2 regions of the Alcaligenes sp. SMD-FA genome follow, and region 2 is predicted to be linked to the other one. Evidence: riboswitches for the same ligand, from Rfam matches in the RefSeq annotation. Region 2 holds a riboswitch; the other holds the start of a gene.

Region 1 (11,398 bases), 390 kb from region 2:
GGCGTACGCGCCTTATGTGAATTTACCGCCCGCAGCGGGGATCTGGACCTGCGCTTTACACCTGCGGCCACGGCGCAAGAAGGTATTCTGGGCCACCAGCAGTTAAAGTTGCGTCGCCCCGAGCACTATGAAGCCGAAGTGCCGCTGTCCTATGAGATGGAAGGGCTAGTGGTGCGTGGTCGAGCCGATGGGTTTGATCCTGTCAGCAATTGCCTGGAAGAGCTGAAAACCTATCGAGGTGCTTTTGATGCCATTCCCGAGCACCATAGACGCCTGCACCAGGCGCAAGCCAAAGTCTATGCGGCCATGCTTTGCCAGGCGCGCGATTTGCCGGGAATGACTGTCAGCGTGGTGTATTACCACGTGGACAAGCACAAAGAAACCAGTGTCTCTGAATACCTGGAGCGCGCGGATCTGTGGGCCTTTTTTGAGCAGCAATGCCGCTTGTATCTTGAGTGGGGGCGGCAGGAGCAAAAGCATCGGCTGGCGCGTGATCAAGCTTGTACTGCTTTGCAATTTCCCTTTGATCAGTTTCGTGCGGGTCAGCGGCAACTGGCCGTAGCCGCGTTCCGGGCTCAGCGCGATGCACAGTGCCTGTTAGCCCAAGCGCCAACCGGTATCGGCAAAACCTTGGCAGTCGTATTTCCCGGCCTGAAAGCCATGCCGGAGGCGGGACTGGATAAGCTCTTTTATCTGACGGCTAAAAATTCGGGTCGGCAAATGGCCTTGGACGCCTTGCAGCGTTTAAACCCAGAAGGTGAGGGCGCGTGGCGGGTGCTGGAAATGGTGGCCCGCGACAAGCAGTGCCCCAATCCGGATAAAGCCTGCCATGGCCAATCCTGCCCCCTGGCTGAAGGCTTTTACGACCGGCTTCCTGCGGCCCGTCAGCAAGCTCTGGAGCAACCCATGCTAACTAGCCAGCGCTTGCAAGAAGTGGCTAGCAAACACCAGGTCTGCCCCTATTACTTGAGCCAGGAAATGCTGCGTTGGGCGGACGCCATTGTGGGCGACTACAACTATTTTTTCGACACACATGCGGTGCTGTATAGCCAGACTCTGGTTCAGCAATGGCGCAGCGCTGTTCTGGTGGACGAAGCACACAACTTGGTAGAACGCGCCCGTTCCATGTATTCCGCGTCCTTCTCGCAAGCGCAGTTGCGCATGGCGCGTAAAGCCGCGCCTTCGGCCTTGAAGCGTCATTTCACGCCATTGACTCGCTTGATGGAGGATTTGATACCCGAGGAAGGGGGCGATCAATGGGGGCTGGAAAAAATCCCGGAGGATCTGCTTGAACAGTGCGACTATCTGGCAGCCCGCTTAGGGGCCTATGTGGCTGAGAATCCCATGCCGCAAGACAGCCCCTTGCTGCAGTTTTATTTTGAGCTGCTGTACTTTGTTGACTTGGCCGGGCAGTTCGGCTCGCATTCCTTATTCGATATTTTGGCGCAGCGTGATGGTGTGCTCCTGAACCTGCGCAATATTGTGCCTGCTCCGTTTCTGGCTGAACGCTATGGCGACGCGCACGGTGTGGTGCTGTTCTCCGGCACCATGAATCCCTCACAGTTTTATCGTGATGTCTTGGGTTTGCCGCCAAGTACAGCTGAGTTGAACGTGGCATCGCCGTATCGGGCCGAGCAGCTACGGGTACGCCAATATGCCGGTCTGTCTACGCGCTATGCTGACCGGGCCCAGAGCCTGGGCGGGGTCTGCGACATTGTCGGGCAGGCCTACCAGGAGCAGCCGGGCAACTATCTTTTGTTCTTGAGCAGTTTTGACTATCTGGAGCAAGTTAGCCAGGCCTTGCAGGAGCGCTGGCCGGATATGCCGCTTTGGCATCAGCAGCCGGGCATGAGCGATCTGCAAAGAACGCAGTTTCTGGACCGCTTTACGCTGGACGGAAAGGGAGTAGGTTTGGCAGTGCTGGGAGGGGCGTTTTCAGAAGGGGTAGATTTACCCGGTAAACGCTTGATCGGTGCTTTTATTGCCACCCTGGGTTTGCCGCAATTCAACCCGGCCAATGAGTCTGTGCGGCAAGTCATGGCCCGGCTCTTTGGGGAGCGGCGGGCCTATGACTATACCTATCTGTATCCGGGACTACGCAAGATTACACAGGCCGCGGGTCGTGTGATTCGCGATGAACAGGATCAAGGTTTTGTGTATCTGCTGGACGAGCGCTATGGGCAGCGGCGGGTGCAGCAGTTGCTGCCGGACTGGTGGCAAATTGAGCAGGTGCGGACTGACGCTCGTTCTGCGCAATGACCTCGGTAATGATCTGCGCGGTGGCCGCTGACAGCGTCCAGCCCAGGTGACCGTGGCCAGTGTTGTAGTACACGCCCGGGCGGCTGCCTGCTTTTACGCGCGGCATCATGTCCGGCATCATGGGACGCAAACCAGCCCACGGTACAACACGATCGGTCGCGGCATCGTGGAAGTTGCGGCGGGTCCAGTTGGTCAGCGGGGCGATACGGTCGGCGCGAATGTCCTTGTTGGCACCGTTGTATTCCGCCGTACCGGCCACGCGCAGACGATCTTTGCCCAGGCGGCTGGTCACAATCTTGGCTTCTTCGTCCAGCAAGCTGACCCAAGGGGCGGCATGTTGGGCTTCGGGCGTATCCAGATACACCGAAATCGAATAGCCTTTGACGGGGTAGATATTGATGTAGTCGCCCAGCATATGGGCCAAGTGACGGCTGCCTACGCCAGCGCACACCACCAAGGAATCGACAGACAGCGTATGGGTGTGGGCTTCAGCGCCTTCACCGGTACGCAGCTGGATACGGTGTGGTGGGCCACAATCAATACCCAGAACTTCTGTATCTTGCAGGAACTTCACGCCGCGCTTGGCGCAGGCATCGGCCAGACCGCGTGTGTATTTGTGAATATCGCCCGTGGCGTCCGAAGGCGTAAAGAAACCGCCGTAATAGGTGCCTTGCAAGGCAGGTTCAATCTGGTGGATTTCCTCGTTGGTAACGGTTCGGCGCTCCAGACCGCCTTTTTGCAGCAGTTGGCTGACTTTCTTGCCAGACTCAAAGCCGCCGGGGGTGTGGTAAATGTGCAGAATACCGCGCTGTTCCAGGTCGAAATCAATGTTTTCGTCCTTGGCCCATTGGTACAGATTCTCGCGGGCGGTAATGGCCAGCTTGACGGTGTCTATGGTGTTGCGCTCGTAACCGGAAATCGCGCCTACAAACTGCGCCATCCAGCTGTATTTGTGCCAGCTTGGCTTGGGGTTGAACAGCAGCGGGGCGTCTTTGCGCATCATCCACTTCAAGCCCTTGAGTATGGTGCTGCGGCTGTTCCAGACCTCGGCATTGCACGCGGACAACTGCCCGCCGTTGGCAAACGAGGTTTCCATGGCGGGGTAGCGCAGGCGGTCGATAACGGTAACTTGATAGCCTTTCAGGCTGAGGGCGTAGGCGGTGGTGATTCCGGAAATACCGGCGCCAATGACGGCAATATGCGACATAACAGGCTCCTGACAGGTGAATTACCACCGAGTAGTGGCAATACCCCATCTGTCCTGTGACCTGAGAGTTTATCCAACCGATGTTTCAGGCTGGGCTCCTTCGGTGGGCGTCATGCGCCGCTCTCCAGAGTGTCGGGCTGGTACGATCCTTTTGCCTGAGAGATTCCGGGGTGGTTGCTCCGTCGGCGCCTGACTGAACAGGTCTCTTTCATACCGCCTGTAGTGACGCAACTACAGTAGCTGTGCTTACAAAAGTTTGCAATCAGGGTAAACCGGGAGCTGCATGCAGCGCTTGGGGGATTTCTATGGATAGATGCAATTGTTGGCTAAGCCCGGAAAATTGTTGAGACTGCCGGTCCTTGATACCGAGTTATTACTTACTTTTTCGCTTAATGTGGGCCCGACATGTCGTTGATTCCCGACCGGTGCTTGTTTCTTTATGGACTTAGTCCAGGCGGTAATGCGCACCCAGACTGCGTGGTCGATCCAGGGCGGCCCGGGTAAGCAGCCAGGCGGTGTCCAGTTGCAGGCTGAGGGTCCGTTGATCCAGGCTGGGGGGCAGAAGGCTAATTTGTCCGTGCCAATGGTCCAGGGTGTGCAAGGCCTGGATCAGTCCCTGGTGATTGCGTAGCAAGCCGACATGCTCTTGCATCAAGTTGCGCAAGGCGGGCAGAGAAGGGGGATTGTTGGTGGATGAGCTGTGGTTTTTATGGCTGCCGTTGCCGTTGCCGTTGCTATAGCTATTGTTTCCGTCATATTGGCAAGCTTTGTCGTTGTTGGCGATGATTGCGTTTTCCACTGCATCAGCTGCCGTGGCTGTCATAAGGGAAGGTCGTGGATTCGAGTGCGAACTAGAGTTCAAACTTAAACCCCAATTGGGGCCGATACTAGCCTGTGAACTGGAACTGGAACTGGAACTTGGATTTGAGTTTGTGTATGAACATGAACTTGAAATCGAACTTGTAGTTGCAGCATCTGTCTCCGGGACCAAAGCTGAACGCTGGGTCCTCTTGCTTCTAGCAATCGCCTCGGCAGCCGCCCGCCCCATGACGACGCACTCCAGCAAGGAGTTGCTGGCCAAGCGATTTGCTCCATGTAAACCTGTGCAGGCTACTTCCCCCACGGCATATAGACCAGGCACCGTCGTGCGGCCTGACATGTCTGTTTGAATTCCCCCGCAACTGTAGTGCGCGGCAGGCGCAACCGGCACCCAGTCCCGACGTAAGTCCAGGCCCCGGCATAAACCTTCTTCCAGGGCTTTGGGGAAATGCTGCTGTAAGGTATCCGCACCAAGATGGCGTACATCCAGCCAGACATGGCTACTGCCTTCTTGCCGCATATGTGCGGCAATAGCACGCGACACAATATCGCGTGGAGCCAGCTCCGCTCTGGCGTCGTAATCCGGCATAAAGCGGCGGCCTTGCTTGTCCAGTAAATGGCCACCCTCACCACGTAAGGCCTCAGTCAGCAAAAAGGTCGGACCCTCTGCATGCAGGCAGGTCGGATGAAACTGCACAAACTCCAGATCCCGTATGGCAGCACCTACGCGCCAGGCCAAGGCAACCCCTTCGCCCAAGGCGCTATCGGGATTGGTGCTGTGCGCATACAGGCTGCCCAGCCCGCCTGTTGCCAGCACGACATGGTCCGCCAAAATGGTTTCGTAGCGGTGGGTGTGTTTGTCGTAGATATCCACGCCAGCCACTGCGCCTTGTTCGTTGCGGCGCAGAGTCAATGCCAGACAGTCTGTACGCTGCTGAACATGAGGGGCTTTAGCCAATTGAGGAGCCAAAGCCTGCATGATGGCGTAGCCGCTGGCATCGGCCGCATGCACGATGCGCCGCCGACTGTGCCCACCCTCACGGGTCAGATGCAATTGGCCATCTTCGGTTCTGTCCAGAGGCACCTGCCTTTCCAGTAGCCAATGCACTGCATCTGGCGCGGCTTGCAAAATCCCGCGTACTGCCTCCTTATCCGAGTGCCGAGCGCCGGCTTCCAGTGTGTCTTCAATGTGTTGTTCCAGGCTGTCTTGGGCACTGAGCACAGCCGCCAGACCGCCCAAGGCCATCGGGCTGGCCCCGCAAGGAACGGGGGCGCTGCTGAGTAAAGTGACATGCATCGAGGAAGGCAAGGACAGGGCCAGACTGGTGCCTGCCAGCCCCGCACCGATGATCAGCACCTGCGTCTGTGTTGGGCCTGACTGCATTAAGCGGCTCCTACATGTTGGAATTGCTGGCTGTGCTCGGCCAAGTCCGCACTGACGCGTAAATTGCTTTGCTGAGCAGCCGCAAAATCCATCATGCGTTGCAAGGAGCGTCGTGCGCCCTCACGTAGATCCGGGGCCACTTGAATGCCAGGGCCTGGTTGACTGAGACGTTGACGCAAAGCCTCCAGACTGTTCAACGCCATCCAGGGGCAATAGGCACAGCTTTTGCAGGTGGCACTCTCGCCCGCAGTTGGTGCTGCCAGAAAGGTTTTGCCCGGCGCCTGCTGGCGCATGGCATGCAAGATTCCTTGATCGGTGGCGACGATAAAGGTGTCGGCAGGATGATTGATGGCAGCGCGCAGTAGCTGCGTTGTCGAGCCAACCACATCCGCCAACGCAACCACTGAAGCGGGTGATTCGGGATGAACCAGAACCTGGGCATCGGGGTGCTCACTCATCAAAGCCTTCAAACCATCGGCCTTGAATTCGTCATGCACCAGGCAGGAGCCTTGCCAGAGCAGCATATCTGCGCCGGTTTGTTTTTGGATATAGGAGCCCAAATGACGATCCGGTGCCCACAGAATCTTTTTCCCTTGAGCGTGTAAATGCCGCACGATGTCCAGGGCGATGGAGGACGTCACAACCCAATCCGCCTGTGCTTTGACGGCTGCGCTGGTATTGGCATACACCACCACTTCCCGGTCTGGATGCGCAGCACAAAACTGCTTGAAATCCTCGGGGGCGCAACCCAGATCCAGCGAGCACGTCGCCTCGTCATGTACAGCCCGCACGCGTTTTTCAGGACTCAAAATCTTGGCCGATTCGGCCATGAAGCCCACGCCGGCCACCAACACCGTGCTGGCCGTATGCTCCTGCCCAAAGCGCGCCATCTCCAGGGAGTCACCCACGCAGCCGCCAGTCTCCAAGGCTAGATCCTGAATATCGGGGTCTGTGTAGTAGTGAGCGACCAGCACGGCGTCTTGCTCCTTCAACTGCTTGGCCAAAGCTTGTTTCAACGTGGCCTTATCGCTTTGCAGGTTGAATTTGGAAGGGACTTCATGCCAGGTAATCTGACGGCTCAAAGCATCCTGAGAGTCCGGCTGACAGACATCAATGGGATAGCGCTGTATCATGTTTGTCCTTGATGCTCATTTTGAGCATAAATGGATGAAAAAATGGGAAATGGGAATTTCTGAACGGGAAGTCGTATGTCTCTCTTGTTATGCTTTTTTTGAGCATAAATAAAAAATCAGCATTGTGCAAGCGCAAGCACGGAACAGAGGAATAAAAAAGAGGGGTGCCCTGCTTTGGGTTTATGTGCCCAAAGCAGGGGGAGATCCTGTTAAGGCGCGGGATTCGGTGTGTGGTGATGAATCGCGTTGATCTTGGCGATCAGCTCATCGTTCAGTTGAACATCCGCACTGGCGATGTTCTCGCGCAGTTGTTCCAGTGTGGTCGCACCGATCAGATTGCTGCTGGTAAAGGCTTGCTGATTCACCCAGGCCAGGGCCAATTGAGTGGGCGTCAAACCGTATTCGCGAGCCAGCTCGTTGTAGGCCAGCGCGGCTTCACGGGCACGCGGTGCATCGTAGCGGGTAAAGCGGTTGTACAAGGTCAAACGTCCTTTTTCGGGGCGAGCGCCGTTGTCATATTTACCCGTCAACACTCCCATCGCCAATGGCGAATACGCCAGCAGACCTAGACCTTCATAACGGCAGAATTCGGACAGACCTTCTTCAAACACGCGGTTCAGCAAGTTGTAGGGGTTCTGGATGGTGGCAATCAAAGGCAGGGAGCGCGAGCGAGACAACTCCAGAAAGCGTGAGACACCCCAAGGCGTTTCATTGGACACACCGATGTGACGCACCTTGCCTTGACGCACAAACTCGTCCAGTACCGAGAGGGTCTCTTCGATAGGGATGGTGTCTTCTTCTTTCCACGGGTAGCTACGCTGTCCAAACGTCACCGTACTGCGATCTGGCCAGTGCAATTGATACAGGTCCAGATAGTCTGTTTGCAACCGACGCAGGCTGTCATGCAGGGCTTGTTCCAGATTCTTGCGATCCAGGCTGGTGCCGCCATTGCGGATATGACCAGGGCGCTTGGGGTCACGTTGGGGACCGGCAATTTTGCTGGCCAGAACAATGTCCTTGCGGCGGCCGGTTTTAGCCAGCCAGGTGCCGATATATTGCTCGGTCAAACCTTGCGTGGCCGCCATGGGGGGAACAGGGTACATCTCGGCGGTATCCACCAGATTCACACCCAGTTCCAGGGCAAGATCCAGTTGAGCGTGCGCATCGGCCTCGCTGTTCTGTTCCCCGTACGTCATGGTGCCCAAACCAATCAGGCTGACGTCCAGGTCTGTATTGCCCAGCTTGCGGTATTTCATTTACTTCGACTCCCGAAAGCGCAGGGCCGGGCGGCCCTACAAACCGTGCATGGTAGCGTATTTAGCCTGCTTGCCGGTGTGCTGATTGAACTGATTCTTTATAAAAAAACCATCGCAAGTTATTTACGATGGTTTTGCGTTGAGGCATTACTGTAGTACTGAGCGATTTCAGGCCGCCTCATCATGCTCCGGCAAAGCAGGTGGAGCAGGCAAAGGACGACTAGGCAGCAAAGGTAGGCCGTGCTTGCTGCGCAAACGCTGGCAATCCACATTGGGGCTGCCATCCAGCTCCCAGATTTGGTAGTCACGACAGGGGGTGGGGCGATCCGGATAAATAGCGCAATGAATCCCAGGCTGGCCCAACGTTCCGCGCAAGGCGATACAACGACCTTCACCTTGCTCGGTTCCCTTCATGCAGGCGCGTAATGGACCAACCTGGGTGGTCAACTCGACCGGCACCGTACCGCCCGTTTCACCGCTTAGTTCACCGCTGTAAAAAGAGACCCGAAAATGTGAACAGCACACGCCGCAGCTTAAACAGGGGTTTTCATCAAAAATCTCGTCATTGGGAGGCGTATAAAGCACCGTCTCCAGTGTGGTTTCCTGAACGCCAGGTAAATCCAGCAGTTGAGTCGGGGTAGGCGGGAGAGAAGAGCAAGTCATGTGCGTAGGTGTCCCGTAGCGGCCGCAGATCCGTTTCAGACGAGATCGATGATCTGCAGGCGTAAAGCAATTATTTTATTTTTGCCCGAAGAACTTGGATAGAAAAATCGTGTGGTGATGGGCTAGCTTGATGCTGGCTGGAGACAGATTGTGTGTATCCATATGTTTCATTGCTCTGCCTAGCCAGGCGGGGCGTGAGTTTCTGAAAATCTGCTTGTTTTTTTGTTTAATACTTATAAAACAAAGGATTGCACGATTTCTTTGGCCTGAGGAGCTAATTTTGCAGAGAGTCCATAAAAAAAAGATCATCTTTTTTATAGAAAAACACGAAATAGTGTTGACAGCCCCATAGGGAAGATCTATTATTTCATTTCTTCACCGCAGGCGGTTAGCTCAGTTGGTTAGAGCGCTACGTTGACATCGTAGAGGTCGCTGGTTCGAATCCAGTACTGCCTACCAGAATACATACACACAGCTCCAAGCTGTGCCAAGAAAAGCCCCAAAAATCAATGCTTTGGGGCTTTTTTGTTGCCCAGCGTTCCAAGCTGCGCCAAGGTATTTTGGGGGCATGAATCGGGGCATGGCTATTTGGGATGCTTTCTCCTGCTGTTCATCCAGATAGTCCGTCCCCCATTGTTTCAGCGATCTTTGTACTTCACCTTACGTCACGACATACTGGGAGATCGCAAAAAAATGCGCTGCGCTGCCAGCCAGCACGAATAGATGCCAGATACCGTGCCAATGACGAAAACGTTCGTCAAACACAAAGAAAACAATTCCAGCGGTATAAATTGCGCCACCTGCTGCCAACCAGGAAAAGCCTTGCGAGCCTAAATTGGAAGCCAACGGCCCTAACGCCAATAATACAATCCATCCCATAACGGCATAAATCACCAGCGACAATACGCGCGCGGGCGAACGGGGGCGGATATCTTGAACAATGCCAATGACTGCCAAGCCCCAAACCACACCAAACAGACTCCATCCCCAAGGCCCTCGCAGCGTTACTAGGCAAAAGGGCGTATAGCTGCCAGCAATCAGCAAGTAGATGGAAAAATGATCCATCTTCCGGAATACGTTCTTGGCTCGTCCCTTGAAGCAGTGGTACAGGGTGGAGATCAGGTAAAGCAGGATAAGCGTGGCGCCATAGATGGCCGTGCTGGTGATGCGCCAGGGATCACCAGTAAAACTGGCCATGACGAGCAACCAGGATACGCCGCCCACAGCCAGGACAGCACCGATCAGGTGTGTCCAGGCGTTGAATCGTTCACCGTGATACATGATTTTCTCTTCTCTCCAAATAGGTGGTAGGCAGATTGTAAGACTGTCGCCGTAAGGGGAAAGCGTAGTGGATAAATCAGGGTTTCGCATTGGTGTGTGTCAAGTCCGGGCCTAGGTACATGGCCTAGCGTACCGAGACGGTCAGGTAAACCCCAATTTCTGCTGAACCCGCCCGGCTCTAGGATGGGAGCAGCGCGACGTGCGTTCTTATTTCAGGGAGGGGGCATCATGAAATTTGTGCTTTATAAAGACAAAGGCGGTGAATGGCGGTGGCGATTCAAGGCGGCAAATGGAAATATTATTTGTGTCAGTTCGGAAGGCTATACCAGCAAGCAGAGCGCACAAAACAGCATTGAGTCTGTGAAGAAAGGGATACCCGATGCTCCAGTGGTCGAGGAGTAGGTAAAAAGCCTGTTTCCCGCCTTGGTCATCCAGGCGGGTCTGGCCGGTCTGGCACGGACAAGAGTTTATGTCTATGAAGCCAAGTGCAGATGCTCACGGCTGGGCGGCATAAGCCATGCTGCGTGGCGATGAGCAGGCCGGCCTGTCCTCCTTTTTTAACTGACTATTCCTCCTGTGCCGACTCCTGGCCGCGCACGATACCGCAGCGTTTATGAGCTTGCATGACGATTGCAACGTTGCTGTTGAGTACGCCTTCTATTTCCCCCAGCCGACGTGTCACCACATCCCAGAGCTGCAGGCTATCTCGGCACAAAATGTGCCAGAAAAGCTGTGAGGGGCCACTGGTACCGAACAGGCAACGGGTATTGGGATCTTGCGCCAAGTGCGCCGCCAAGGTATTGACGGCTTGAGGGCGTACTTGCACGGATACCACCGCTTCAACTGGGAATCCCACCAAAGCGGGTTCCACTTCAACCCTGAACGACAGCGCTTTGCGCTCCACCAAATGCTGCAACAGTCGCTGGGCAGTAGGTTCGCTCACGCCCGCCTGCTCCGCCAGTTCGGCCAGGCTGGCTCGTCCATCTCTTTTTAACCAGTTGGCGATTCGCTGTTCAGCCTCGTTGAGCGCAAGGGGTGTGTGTGCGGAGCTTGTATCGGTAATGCCGGCTGGGTCGGCCTGTATGCGCCATTGACCTGCGCGGCGAAAAGACCGTAGGACCAGGCGTGCATCGACGTGCTCAACTCCTGGCATGCAGGGCAGAATGCGGGTCACCAGTTCGGGCATGTCTGCTTCATCGGCCAGAGTCAGTTCAGCCATCAGGTCTGCTGAGCCGGCCAAGGTGACAACCAATTGGCAGTTCTCCATTTGGGCCAGTGTGTCAGCCACGTGAGGGACCTGACCGGCGTGGCAACGCATCCAGGCATGCAGTACGACCCCCTTGCCTGTTGCCAGCGGGTCGGTTTCTGCAATCACGCGTAATGCACCCGTTTCCAA
Region 2 (11,398 bases):
TCATGCGCTGTTTCTGGTCTGGGGCTGGTCCTTCCTGTATGCCTGCTGGCGACCCTTGAAGCGCGCCTGGCTGGAACTGCTCTACCTGACAGCCGCCGCCTATGGCCTGATTCCCGTCCTGAACCTGCTGACGACCGACCGCCATCTGGGCGTTACCGTCACCCATGGCGACTGGGGGCTGGCAGGCTTTGACCTGAGCATGCTTGGCCTGGCCGCCATCTTTATCTATATCGCCGTAAAAATGAAACGCAAATGGCACATTGCCAGCCTGTCTAAAAAAACCGCAACCCCTGCCAACTTGCATACTGCGGGAGTGAACGGATGAGTGGACTGACTCCTCGTTACCGCCTGCAAGTGTTGTCGCGCATCGTGGCCGCCACGGTGGGTGGCTACGCCTTGGCAGACGCCGCCACCGTATTGCTGACCTTGCTCTGGCCTTTGCCCAGAGCCCAGGCTGTCCTGGCGGCCAATATGTTGAGCTTTGTCTGGTACACCATCGCCGTCATGTGGGTGTTCAGTACCAAAAGTGCCACTCGCGCCTGGTTGGGCATGGTGCTGCCTACCGCTTTGATCGCCTTGCTCTGCTTTCTGGTGATGCCGGAAGGAGGGCTGCCATGAGCAATACCAGCCTGTGGCTGAATCTGGCCGTATTTATCAGCAGTCTGGCGGGCTTTATCTGCCTGGCCTTGGCCAGCGATCGCCAGGGTGAATTTCTGCTGCATCGCGCGCCTCGCAAGCAGGAAAGGCGGATCTTTCGTTTAATCGGCTGGCCTTTTCTGGCCGTGGCTTGGCTCTTGTGCTGGCAAGGCTGGGGCTGGAGCATCGGCACGGTTGCCTGGCTGGGCTGGCTAACCATGGCCGGCGCCGGACTGACCTTTTACCTGCCCTGGTGGCCTTGGCAGGAAAAGAAACCTGTGCGGGCCAAACCTGCGCCAGTTGCGAAGGCAGCGCCTAAAGCGGCTGGAATAGGTAACACTGAATCGGCATCACGCATGTCTACACGTAGCCTGGTCTTGGCCAGCAGCCTTCTGGCCATCCCTGCTGCCTTCGTGATTTATCTGACGCAGCAAGGCCCGCAGCCTGTCTTTGGCAACAATGCCCTGCAAAGTCAGATTGGTCCGTGGTCGTTTGCACTGGCTGAAACGAATGACCAAGCCCCTATCAGCGGGCCCACCGGCGCACATCGCAAAGCGTTCCAGATTCGCTTTTGCCAAGCCTGCGACCCGCATATACGCCGCGCCTATCTGCAAGTCAGCAAGCCCGAGCCTATGCCTACACCCCGTCAGGCGTTTAACAGCACACGCTGGACACGATCGGTAGAAATTGCGATCCCGCCCAATAGTGAGGTTGAGCATCAACTATGGCTAACTGTAGAAGCCAAGAATGGAGAAATCTACCATCAGGCTTTTGATTTCCACCAGGTATCACCCGTGACAGCGGCTTTCATTGAGCAAATGCCGTAAGCGTGACCTAAACCGAAAGGGCCAAGCATCTTGGCCCTTTTTTTATTTCTACTCAATTCAGATTTTCCACTGATCCTCACTAGTCACTGCTTAAAAATCAAAACACATCAAGAAAACATAAAACCAATAAAGACGTCAGAATAAATACGTCCCAAAATCCGCCCCCTCAATTACTGAAAATCTAAACTCGTAAATAAAGCATCAAATAACTATTTATATAAACAACTTTCCCTGTTTCATCTTTATTTCGCACCCCTGATTTTTATATTTCATTCAAAGCAAATAAAAATTAGCCCACAAATTACTTATAACGCCATCCCAAAAAGCAGCAATTCTTCGCAATTCCAACAAAACCCTGCATCTGACACAAACTGCCACTTTAAACATATTCCTCACATTTACTATAAAAAAACACCACCCTCAACAAAGGAAAACTTTTGACAGTTGTTTTCCTTTCCTTCAGTGGGTGAACCGTGCTTATCGCTAGAATGCTGCCGTGTTACATCACTAACAGGGCCATATCATGGCTTTAATTAAACGATGCACCGCAGAAACGCTGGGCACTTTCTGGCTGGTCTTTGGGGGCTGCGGAAGTGCGATCTTTGCCGCTGCCTATCCTGAACTGGGAATTGGTTTTGCCGGAGTAGCCTTGGCCTTTGGCCTGACCTTGCTGACCATGTGCTATGCCATTGGCAATATCTCTGGTTGCCACATCAACCCGGCTGTCACGCTGGGGCTGGTCGCTGGCGGACGCTTCCCCGCTCGTGACGCTATTCCCTACATCCTTGCCCAAGTTATCGGCGGCCTGCTGGCCGGCGGCGTTCTGTACCTGATCGCCAGCGGCAAAGCCGGCTTTGATCCCGTGGCAGGCTTTGCCTCCAACGGCTTTGGCGAGCACTCGCCAGGCAATTACAGCCGCAACGCGGCCCTGATCGCAGAAATTGTGCTGACCGCCTTCTTCCTGTTCATCATCATGGGTGCGACTCACAAGCGTGGTCACGCTGGCCTGGCCGGTGTGGCGATTGGTCTGGCGCTGACCTTGATTCACCTGATCAGCATCCCCATCACCAACACCTCCGTGAACCCTGCCCGTTCCACCGGCGTGGCCTTTTTCCAAGGCACCTGGGCCATGGAACAGTTGTGGCTGTTCTGGGTGGCCCCCTTGATTGGTGGTGTGATCGGCGCCTTGGTGTATCGCTTTTTACATGCCAACGACGAGTAAGCAACACTGACATCGGCATGCAGAACTAAAGAGCCGCATCGTCTGGAGCAAGGCAACCAGCCCGATTCAAGACAATGCGGCTCTGTGCAAAGGACGCATCCTTGGTGACGTCACGGCAAAATGCCCAGCACAAACCTCGCCGATAAACAAGAACCATTCTCATCAATCACCTACAGGTTAACGATAGTAGTCATCGCTTTTTACCTGTCTATACAATAGCGACGTCAATAACGGTTCAGGTGAGAGTCTTCACCTTGATGAAGCGCCGACGGAGCAACGACCCCGGAATCTCTCAGGCAAAAGAATCTTGAACCCTTGACGTTCTGGAGAGAGGCACATCAGTGCCCACCGAAGGGGACCGTCGCCCGCCGATGGATAAGCTCTCAGGTAAACGGACAGAGGGGGTACAAAGGCCATATGGTCTTTGTCCACCTATTTGTCCGGAGCCTATTTATGAGCAGATAGTCAGGCGCCTTGTCTGACCGCCTGGCACACCACCCCTTTATTCCCATTTTTATTCGCACACAGGTCTGTTTTGACATTTCATGTCGTCAGAACAAGGAGGACTGCTGTGCGCTCCCTACTTTATGTAGATCGGCATCAAGAAAACCGTTCTTGAGGACGGGTTGTGCCCATTGTTTTCTCGCAGCACAGTCATAATTACGCATTTGAACGAAAAAAAACTAGGAGTACAGTGTGTCTCAGCAACATTCATCTGGACTGCAACGCTCGTTGAAAAACCGGCATCTGCAACTGATAGCAATTGGAGGCGCTATCGGTACCGGGCTATTTATGGGATCAGGCCGCACCATTAGTCTGGCCGGACCCTCGGTCTTGTTTACCTACATGATCATCGGCTTCTTTTTATTTTTTGTTATGCGGGCAATGGGAGAATTGCTCCTGCATAACCTGGAATACAAATCTTTTGTGGATTTTTCCGCCGATATTCTCGGGCCCACCATGGGCTACTTTCTAGGCTGGAGTTACTGGTTCTGCTGGGTAGTTATTGGCATTGCCGATATTGTCGCCATTACCGGCTATACCCAATTCTGGTGGCCGGACATTCCACTGTGGCTACCCGGTCTGGCTTGTATTGCCTTTTTGCTGATCTTTAACCTGCTGTCGGCCAAATTGTTTGGCGAGCTCGAGTTCTGGTTTGCCCTGGTCAAGATCATTGCCATCGTGGCACTGATTGGTGTGGGCGCGTACCTGCTGTTTACCGGCTTTGTGGGCCCAACCGGCGAAAAAGCCAGCCTGACCCATTTATGGGATCGCGGCGGGATGTTCCCCAATGGTTTGAATGGTTTCTTTGCCGCTTTCCAGATCGCCATCTTTGCTTTTGTGGGTATCGAACTGGTGGGTACCGCCTCGGCTGAAACGGCTGACCCTGCCAAGAACCTGCCCAAAGCCATCAACAAGATTCCGGTTCGCGTGATTGTGTTTTACGTGTTGGCCCTGACCGCCATCATGACCGTCACCCCTTGGGATATTGTCGCGCCCAACAAGAGTCCGTTTGTAAATATGTTCTTGCTGATTGGCGTAGGTGCAGCAGCGGCCATCATTAACTTTGTGGTGCTGACCTCGGCCCTGTCGTCCGCCAATAGCGGCATGTTCTCCACGGGCCGCATGTTGTACGGTCTGTCCAAGAACAAGCTGGCTCCCGAAGCCTTCAGCCAACTGTCGCGTAACGGTACTCCCCGCAATGGTCTGATCTATTCGTGCGCCCTTTTGCTGTCCAGCCTGTTCCTGCTATACGCAGAAGGCGATGTGATGCGTGTGTTCACAATTGTGACCACCGTGGCCAGCATCTGCTTTATCTTTGTCTGGGCCGTGATCCTGATCACCTACCTGAAGTACCGCCGGGTTCGTCCTGAGGCACACGCTGCATCAAGCTACAAAATGCCCTTTGCCATTCCCATGTGCTATCTGACTCTGCTGTTCTTTGCCTTTGCGCTGTACCTGTTCAGCCAGGAAGAAGAAACCCTGATCGGCCTGATTGCCACACCTTTCTGGTTCCTGGCTCTGCTTATTTGCCTGCCTTTCTACAAGAAACGCATGAAACAAGATCTGGCCCTGAGTCTGGCGACGCAAAGCGTACGCTAAACCAAGCAGGACACAGCACAGTGCGCCCCCGCACTGTGCTGCCGCCACCGGGACTGGCCGTACTGCTGGACCTGTGTGTTTACTCGGTCCGGGCTGCCCCTTCTGGCTCGCCCCCCTTCGCCACATACAAAGTCTGACTGGGGAAGGCAAAATCGGCACCGTGCTGCTGCACAATATCAATAATCTTCAAATACACATCCTGCTGAATGCCCAACCACTCGGCCCACTGAGTTGTTTTGGTAAAGCAATACACCATGATGTTCAGTGATGAGTCTGCAAAGGCATTGAAATAGACCAGCGTCGTCTGTGTCTGATCAATATCAGGGTGTTGAGCCAGCATCTGGCCAATATCATCCACAATACCGCGCAGCTTGCCGGCATCCTCATACCGTAACCCCACCTCGGTATTGATCCGCCGGTTCGTCATGCGCCCCGGGTTTTCCACACTGATGGAAGAAAACAAGGAGTTGGGCACATAAAGCGGCCGTTTATCAAACGTCATGATCTTGGTCAGGCGCCAACCAATCTCAACCACCGTCCCTTCAATATTGCGATCAGGCGAACGTATCCAGTCGCCAATCTTGAACTGACGATCAAAGTACAACATGGCACCGGAGAAGACATTGCTCAAAATATCCTTGCCTGCCATACCGATCGCAATGCCGCCGATACCGCCAAAGGCCAACAGTCCGGACATACTTAATCCGAAGTGCTCGCCAAAAAACAGCAACATGAGAACAAATGCGCCGAACTTCAACACCCGTGCAATCAGGCGTGCCGAGGTCGGATCCCGCCCTTTGCTAAGCTGCGTTTTCTCCAGACGGTTGATCAACAGCGACAACGTATGCATCAACACCGCCGCTGCCGTCAGCACAGCCACAAAATCGACCATGCGCGGTGTCACCAACGTGACGTGGTAATCGGCAATAGCCATGTTTACGTACTGGCGGGCAACCGCAATGGCGCCGTACAACAAGCCCAACTGCACGATTTGCGCGATGACATTGTGCGACCACTTGCGCCGACGATGTCTCATAAAAGCCAGAATAAATGCCGCCAGCAAGCAGGCCAGAAAGATCCCCATACCTGTCAGGTATTTGATCAACAAGGTGTGATCCTGCACTTTTCCTCCAATTGCGCCGTCCTTGGCCAAGCGATTATAACGAGTTAGGTTTACGTAAGGGTAAACCCACGTTGTGACAGGGCTTGCCTTGCTCATAGACTAAACCGTCAGTCTGAAACAATAACAATTCGCGCCAAAGGAAAACGATGGTTTTAAAGGCTATTGACTCACTCAATGAATTCATCGGCAAAATCCTCTCATTTATCGCCATTATTTTTGCCACCATTATTATTTATGAAGTGTTCATGCGATATGTGCTCAATCAGCCTACCCGATGGACATTTGATGCCACCAAACAGCTCTACGGTTTTTACTTTTTGATGTTGGGCGCCTATGCCCTCAAGCATCAATCTCATGTCCGCGTTGACCTGCTGATCCAAAAGTTTTCCCCTACCGCTCGCAAATGGACCGAGCTTGCGGGCTACCTCATTTTCTTCTTCCCCTTCGCCTGGGTATTTCTGACTCGCAGCTATGAGTTTGCCATGCGTTCTTTGGCCCAAGGTGAAACGACCTACGGCGCCGTTCAACTGCCCGTTTACCCACTGAAGATTTCCATGGTGGTGGCTGCCGCCCTGTTGCTGATTCAAGGTATTGCCGAGGTAATCCGTCTGCTGACCCAAAAGGAGCCCGGCCATCATGACGCCTGAGTTGATTGCACTGCTGATGGGTGGCCTGCTGTTGCTGGGCCTATTCATGGGCCATCCTTTGGCTTTCGTTCTGGGTGGAACAGCCGTTATTGGTACGCTCATTGCCGGCAAACCCATGGTCTTGGGCATTGTCGTCAACCGCATCTATGGCGATGTTCTGGACAACTACACGCTGATCGCCATTCCCTTGTTCATCTTGATGGCCCGCTTTCTGTCCGACTCGGAAGTCACGGACAAGATGTTCGAGGCCTTGCGACTCTTGATGTCGCGGGTGCGCGGTGGCCTGGCACTTGCCGTTGTTTTTCTCTCCATTTTGCTGGCGGCGACCACCGGCATTATCGGCGCCTCTATCACCGTCACCGGCATGATGGCATTACGCCCCATGCTGAAATATGGCTATTGCCCCAAGCTGACCACCGGCGTGATCGCCGCCTCGGGGTGCCTGGGCATTTTGATCCCACCGTCCATCATGCTGATCCTGATGGCCAGCTACTCACCGCTGTCCATTGGCGAGCTGTTTGCAGGCGCCCTGATTCCAGGCGTGCTACTGGGTTTGCTCTATGCCGCCTGGGTCGTCTTTATTGCCTGGCGACACCCCGAACGAGCCCCGTCCGTCGAGCCGGAAGAACAGATCTCAAAACCGGCCCTGATCAAAATGTTGCTCCTGGAGGCCGTCCCGCCTATTTTCCTGATTCTGGGTATTTTGGGCTCGATGCTAGCGGGTATTGCAACGGCCACAGAGGCATCAGCCATCGGGGTCTTGCTGTCTTTGCTGATCGTCATTTTCCGAGGCAAATTCCAGTGGCGCACCTTCTTTAATGCCCTGTATGAAACGGGTCGCACCTCGGCCATGATCCTGTTCATTGTGGTCGGTGCCACGGCGTTTACCGGAGTGTTCAACATTACGGGCGGACTGGGTGCGGTCCAGGACATCATGCGCGGCCTGGATATGGAGCCCTGGCTGCTGATCGTGGTGATGCTGCTGATTGTCTTTATCCTGGGCTGTTTCCTGGACTGGACGGGTATTGTGCTGCTGTCCTTCCCCATTCTGTTGCCCATCGTTCAGGAAATGGGAGTCAGCCTGCTGTGGTTTGTTGTTTTGGTTGCTGTTGTGTTGCAAACCTCATTCCTGACCCCTCCTTTTGGATACGCCCTGTTTTATCTGCGTGCCATTACCCCTCCCTCAGTCAAAACTACGGAAATTATTACGGGGGTTATTCCGTTTATTTTCCTGGTCATTCTCATGTGTATATTGATAGCCATTTTCCCCAATCTGGTCACATGGCTACCACACGTGCTGTACGGCAGTTAATACAACTAGGAGACACCATGAAGCCAACAAAAAAGATACTCACCGCACTGACCACGGCCGCTCTGCTCAGCATGACAGGCCTTAGCCAGGCAGCCCCTCAAAAATGGACAATGACCAGCACCTGGCCCGCCTCCATCGAATTAGTGGAGATGGACAAAAAGTGGGTCGAGCTTGCCAATAAGCTGGTCGGCGACGAGCTGAAAATTGAATTTTTTGAAGGCGGCTCTCTTGTCCCAACCGGTGAGGTCTTTAGCGCGGTAGAGTCCGGCACCATTCAGGCCGGTGCCGACTGGCCCGGCTATTGGGCAGGCCGTAACCCAGCCTTCTCCCCGCTGGCCACGCACTCGAGCTTGTTCAATGCCATTGACTATGCCAACTGGATCAAAGAATGGGGCGGTGCAGAGCTCTATAACGAGATTTACGGTAAATACGGCATGGTCTATCTGCCCTATGCCATTACCAATAATGAGTCGGGCTTTCGCACCAACACCCCCATTCGTAACCTGGAAGAGCTAAAAGGCAAGCGCCTGCGCTTATCCGGTCTGGAACAAGGTCAGGTGCTGGAGAAAATCGGTGGCACCCAGGTATCGATGGCCGGCCAGGAGCTGTATCAATCGCTGGAGCGCGGCGTGATTGACGGCGCCGAGTTCTCGACGCCCAACGTGGATGTCTCGGCGGGCCTGCATCAAGTCACCAAGCACTGGTCCACACCTGGCTGGCATCAATCTGCCTCTGTATTTGGCGTCATGATCAATAAAGCGGCCTGGGATGCCTTGAGCGACACCACCAAGGAAAAGCTGAAGATTGCCGCCGACGCAACCATGATGTGGTCCATTGCCTTTACCGAAAAACGAGCCACCGAAGGTTTGCGCACTTTCCAAAAAGCGGGTGTTCAAATCCACCGCATGGATGACGAAAGTCTGAAAACCATTCAGCAGGTAACCAACGAGGTCATGATTTCCGTGGCCTGCAGCAACCCCGATGCCGCCAAAGTCTATGCCAGCCAGATCGAATACCTGCAAGACTACAAAGACTGGCGCGAGACCTCCATGCCCTTTAATCTGGGACGCCCCATTGACGGCCCGGACCTGGAAAAAATCAAGGCCTGCATGAAGTAAGAGCCTGCTCGTTCATGAGTCAGAAAACGATAGTGGTTCGCCACTATCGTTTTTTAACTCGCCAGACCCCGCAACAATGAGACCGTCATGAGTTTGATCTCTTTACCCGGCAGCTTACTGATTGGTGGTGGTGTTCTAGAGCAACTACCCGATTTGCTGCGCTCGATGCACTGCCAGAAAGCGCTTCTCATTACCGACCCCACCATGGTCTCGTTGGGCCATCCACAGCGGGTCCAGACTTTGCTGGCCCAGCACAACATACACTGCGATATCTTTTCCGAGACTGTCCCCGAACCCACCGCCGCCTCGATTCAGGCCGGTGTCGTTCAAGCCAGCAGCGATACGTACGATGTCATGATTGCCTTGGGCGGTGGCAGCCCGATTGATAGCGCCAAAGCCATTTCCGTTCTGAGCCGTCATGGCGGTACGATCCGAGACTACGCCGTTCCAGCCCACGTCACCCGCAAAGGGCTTGCTCTGATTGCCATCCCCACTACGGCCGGCACCGGCTCTGAGTTCACCCGTTTCACCATCATTACCGACGAACAAAACGACGAAAAGCTACTGTGCACTGGCCCGGCCTTTGTACCGGACGCGGCGCTGATCGACTATGAGTTGACTCTGACAGTCCCGCCGCGCACGACTGCCGACACCGGCATTGACGCCATGACACACGCTATCGAAGCGTATGTCAGTCGCAAGGCCAATGCCTACAGTGACAGCCAGGCATTGGCGGCAATGAACCTGATCGGTCCCAACCTGGAGCGAGTCTACCAGGACGGTCAAAACCGTCCTGCCCGTGAAGCCATGATGCTCGGAGCGAGCCTGGCAGGTGTTGCCTTTTCTGCCGCTTCAGTGGCACTGGTGCATGGTATGAGCCGCCCCATCGGCGCCTTCTTTCATGTTCCGCATGGTCTGTCCAATGCCATCCTACTACCGACGGTCACGGCCTTCTCCATCCCGGCAGCCCCTGAACGCTATGCACAATGTGCCCGAGCCTTAGGGTTCGCTGCACCTGAGGATAACGACACCCTGGCCAATCAAAAACTGCTGAGCACATTGCATCAACTTAACCAGAACTTGCAGGTTCCCAGCCTACGTGCCCTTGGTATTGAGCAATCACATTTTGACTCTCTACGCCCAACCATGGCCCAACAAGCCCTGGCTTCAGGATCACCCAACAATAACCCCCGGCTTGCGTCTCAAGAAGAGATTGAGGCCCTGTATGCTCAACTCTGGACCTAAGCGGCCTTCAAGAACAGTCGTGTCTTGGCCCACTCCTGCTCGTCGCAACGAAAATAAAAAATAAACCCCAAATCAAAAAACGTGGGGTTCATCAGCAATCTGGATCGTGGTAAACACGATCGTTTTTTTTGTGCCCGCCAGTCAGGTTTGGCCCGCTTTGATCACTACAAGACCTCCAGAAAAGCACGTAAAGCCTGGATTTCCTCGTCACTCAAGTTCAGCTCCCGGATCCGTTCAGACTTGCGCGGCACCAATGGACCGGTTTCTTTAGGGTCCGGGCCCATTGCCGCATCGTACATACGCAGCAGGCCGTCCAGACTAGGGAACAAACCATTGTGCATCCAGGGACCGGCCTTGGCGACATTACGCAAACTGGGAGTGCGGAACAAGCCCAGATCAGCGGGGTCTCGGCTCCACTCGAACCGCCCCAGATCCTGCAAACGACGTCCATAAAAAGACAGGCCAATATTGTGAAAACCGTTGTCCGTCAACATGGGGCCGTTATGACAGTTCATGCAACGCGCCTTGGTACGAAACAGATGCAGGCCGATCAGCTCCTGATCATTCAAAGCGGCCGTATCCCCGGCGATAAAGTCATCAAAGCGCGTTGCTGCCGGACGGAGGGTGACTACATAAGCGGCCAAGGCTCGGGCCAATCGCGCGGCGTCGATGGGATTGGATGAGGATGCGCCAAAGGCTTGTTGAAATGCCTGTCTATAGTCCTCTGACTCCTGCAAACGCGGCATCAAGTCACTCAAGGCATGGTTCATTTCCAGCGGATTTTCAATAGGGCCAACAACTTGCTCCTGCAAGGTGTTGGCACGGCCATCCCAGAACAAAGCTTTGGCAAACGGCGCAGCAAACAAGGGCGGAGTACGGCGCTTGCCCATCAAGCCGTCCTCCCCGACGGCGGAGGCTTTGCCATCGGTAAAGGACTTGTCCGGCTGATGACAGGACGCACAAGAAATCTGCTTTTTGCGGGACAGTTGCTTATCAAAAAATAACCGGGCACCCAAGGAGACAATCTGTGTGTTCCTGGCATCCTCTGCCGCCTGGGGCTGGGCGCTGGAGCCCGGCCCCGGCACGGGCCCCCACTCTTGCCAGGGCTGCCCCGGATCAATAGTGGGCGCAGGCCATTGAGCGGGGACATTTTTATAGAGGATGC

Evidence for each region. A riboswitch is a leader RNA that binds a small molecule or an ion and turns the genes downstream of it on or off. The one in region 2 is predicted to bind glycine.
Region 1: linked by a shared signal. The riboswitch ahead of OKX01_RS08205 (D-amino acid dehydrogenase) and the one ahead of OKX01_RS06410 (amino acid permease) in region 2 are both predicted to bind glycine.

Annotation. Positions count from the first base shown of each region.
Region 1 covers NZ_CP110108.1:1,777,610-1,789,007, forward strand. Annotated here, with positions in the region: partial or broken gene OKX01_RS08200 (ATP-dependent DNA helicase) at 784-2,160, shown strand; gene OKX01_RS08205 (D-amino acid dehydrogenase) at 2,105-3,466, opposite strand; glycine riboswitch at 3,600-3,687, opposite strand; gene nadB (L-aspartate oxidase) at 3,912-5,669, opposite strand; gene nadA (quinolinate synthase NadA) at 5,669-6,802, opposite strand; gene OKX01_RS08220 (NADP(H)-dependent aldo-keto reductase) at 7,012-8,058, opposite strand; gene OKX01_RS08225 (YkgJ family cysteine cluster protein) at 8,227-8,643, opposite strand; tRNA gene OKX01_RS08230 (tRNA-Val) at 9,104-9,180, shown strand; gene trhA (PAQR family membrane homeostasis protein TrhA) at 9,382-10,002, opposite strand; gene OKX01_RS08240 (YegP family protein) at 10,231-10,404, shown strand; gene OKX01_RS08245 (Lrp/AsnC family transcriptional regulator) at 10,568-11,398, opposite strand, start outside.
Region 2 covers NZ_CP110108.1:1,390,380-1,401,777, reverse strand. Annotated here, with positions in the region: gene OKX01_RS06430 (PepSY-associated TM helix domain-containing protein) at 1-325, shown strand, start outside; gene OKX01_RS06425 (DUF3649 domain-containing protein) at 322-618, shown strand; gene OKX01_RS06420 (DUF3325 domain-containing protein) at 615-1,463, shown strand; gene aqpZ (aquaporin Z) at 1,987-2,685, shown strand; glycine riboswitch at 2,914-3,003, shown strand; gene OKX01_RS06410 (amino acid permease) at 3,382-4,788, shown strand; gene OKX01_RS06405 (mechanosensitive ion channel family protein) at 4,868-5,911, opposite strand; gene OKX01_RS06400 (TRAP transporter small permease subunit) at 6,058-6,558, shown strand; gene OKX01_RS06395 (TRAP transporter large permease) at 6,548-7,870, shown strand; gene dctP (TRAP transporter substrate-binding protein DctP) at 7,888-8,988, shown strand; gene OKX01_RS06385 (iron-containing alcohol dehydrogenase) at 9,076-10,233, shown strand; gene OKX01_RS06380 (cytochrome-c peroxidase) at 10,398-11,318, opposite strand.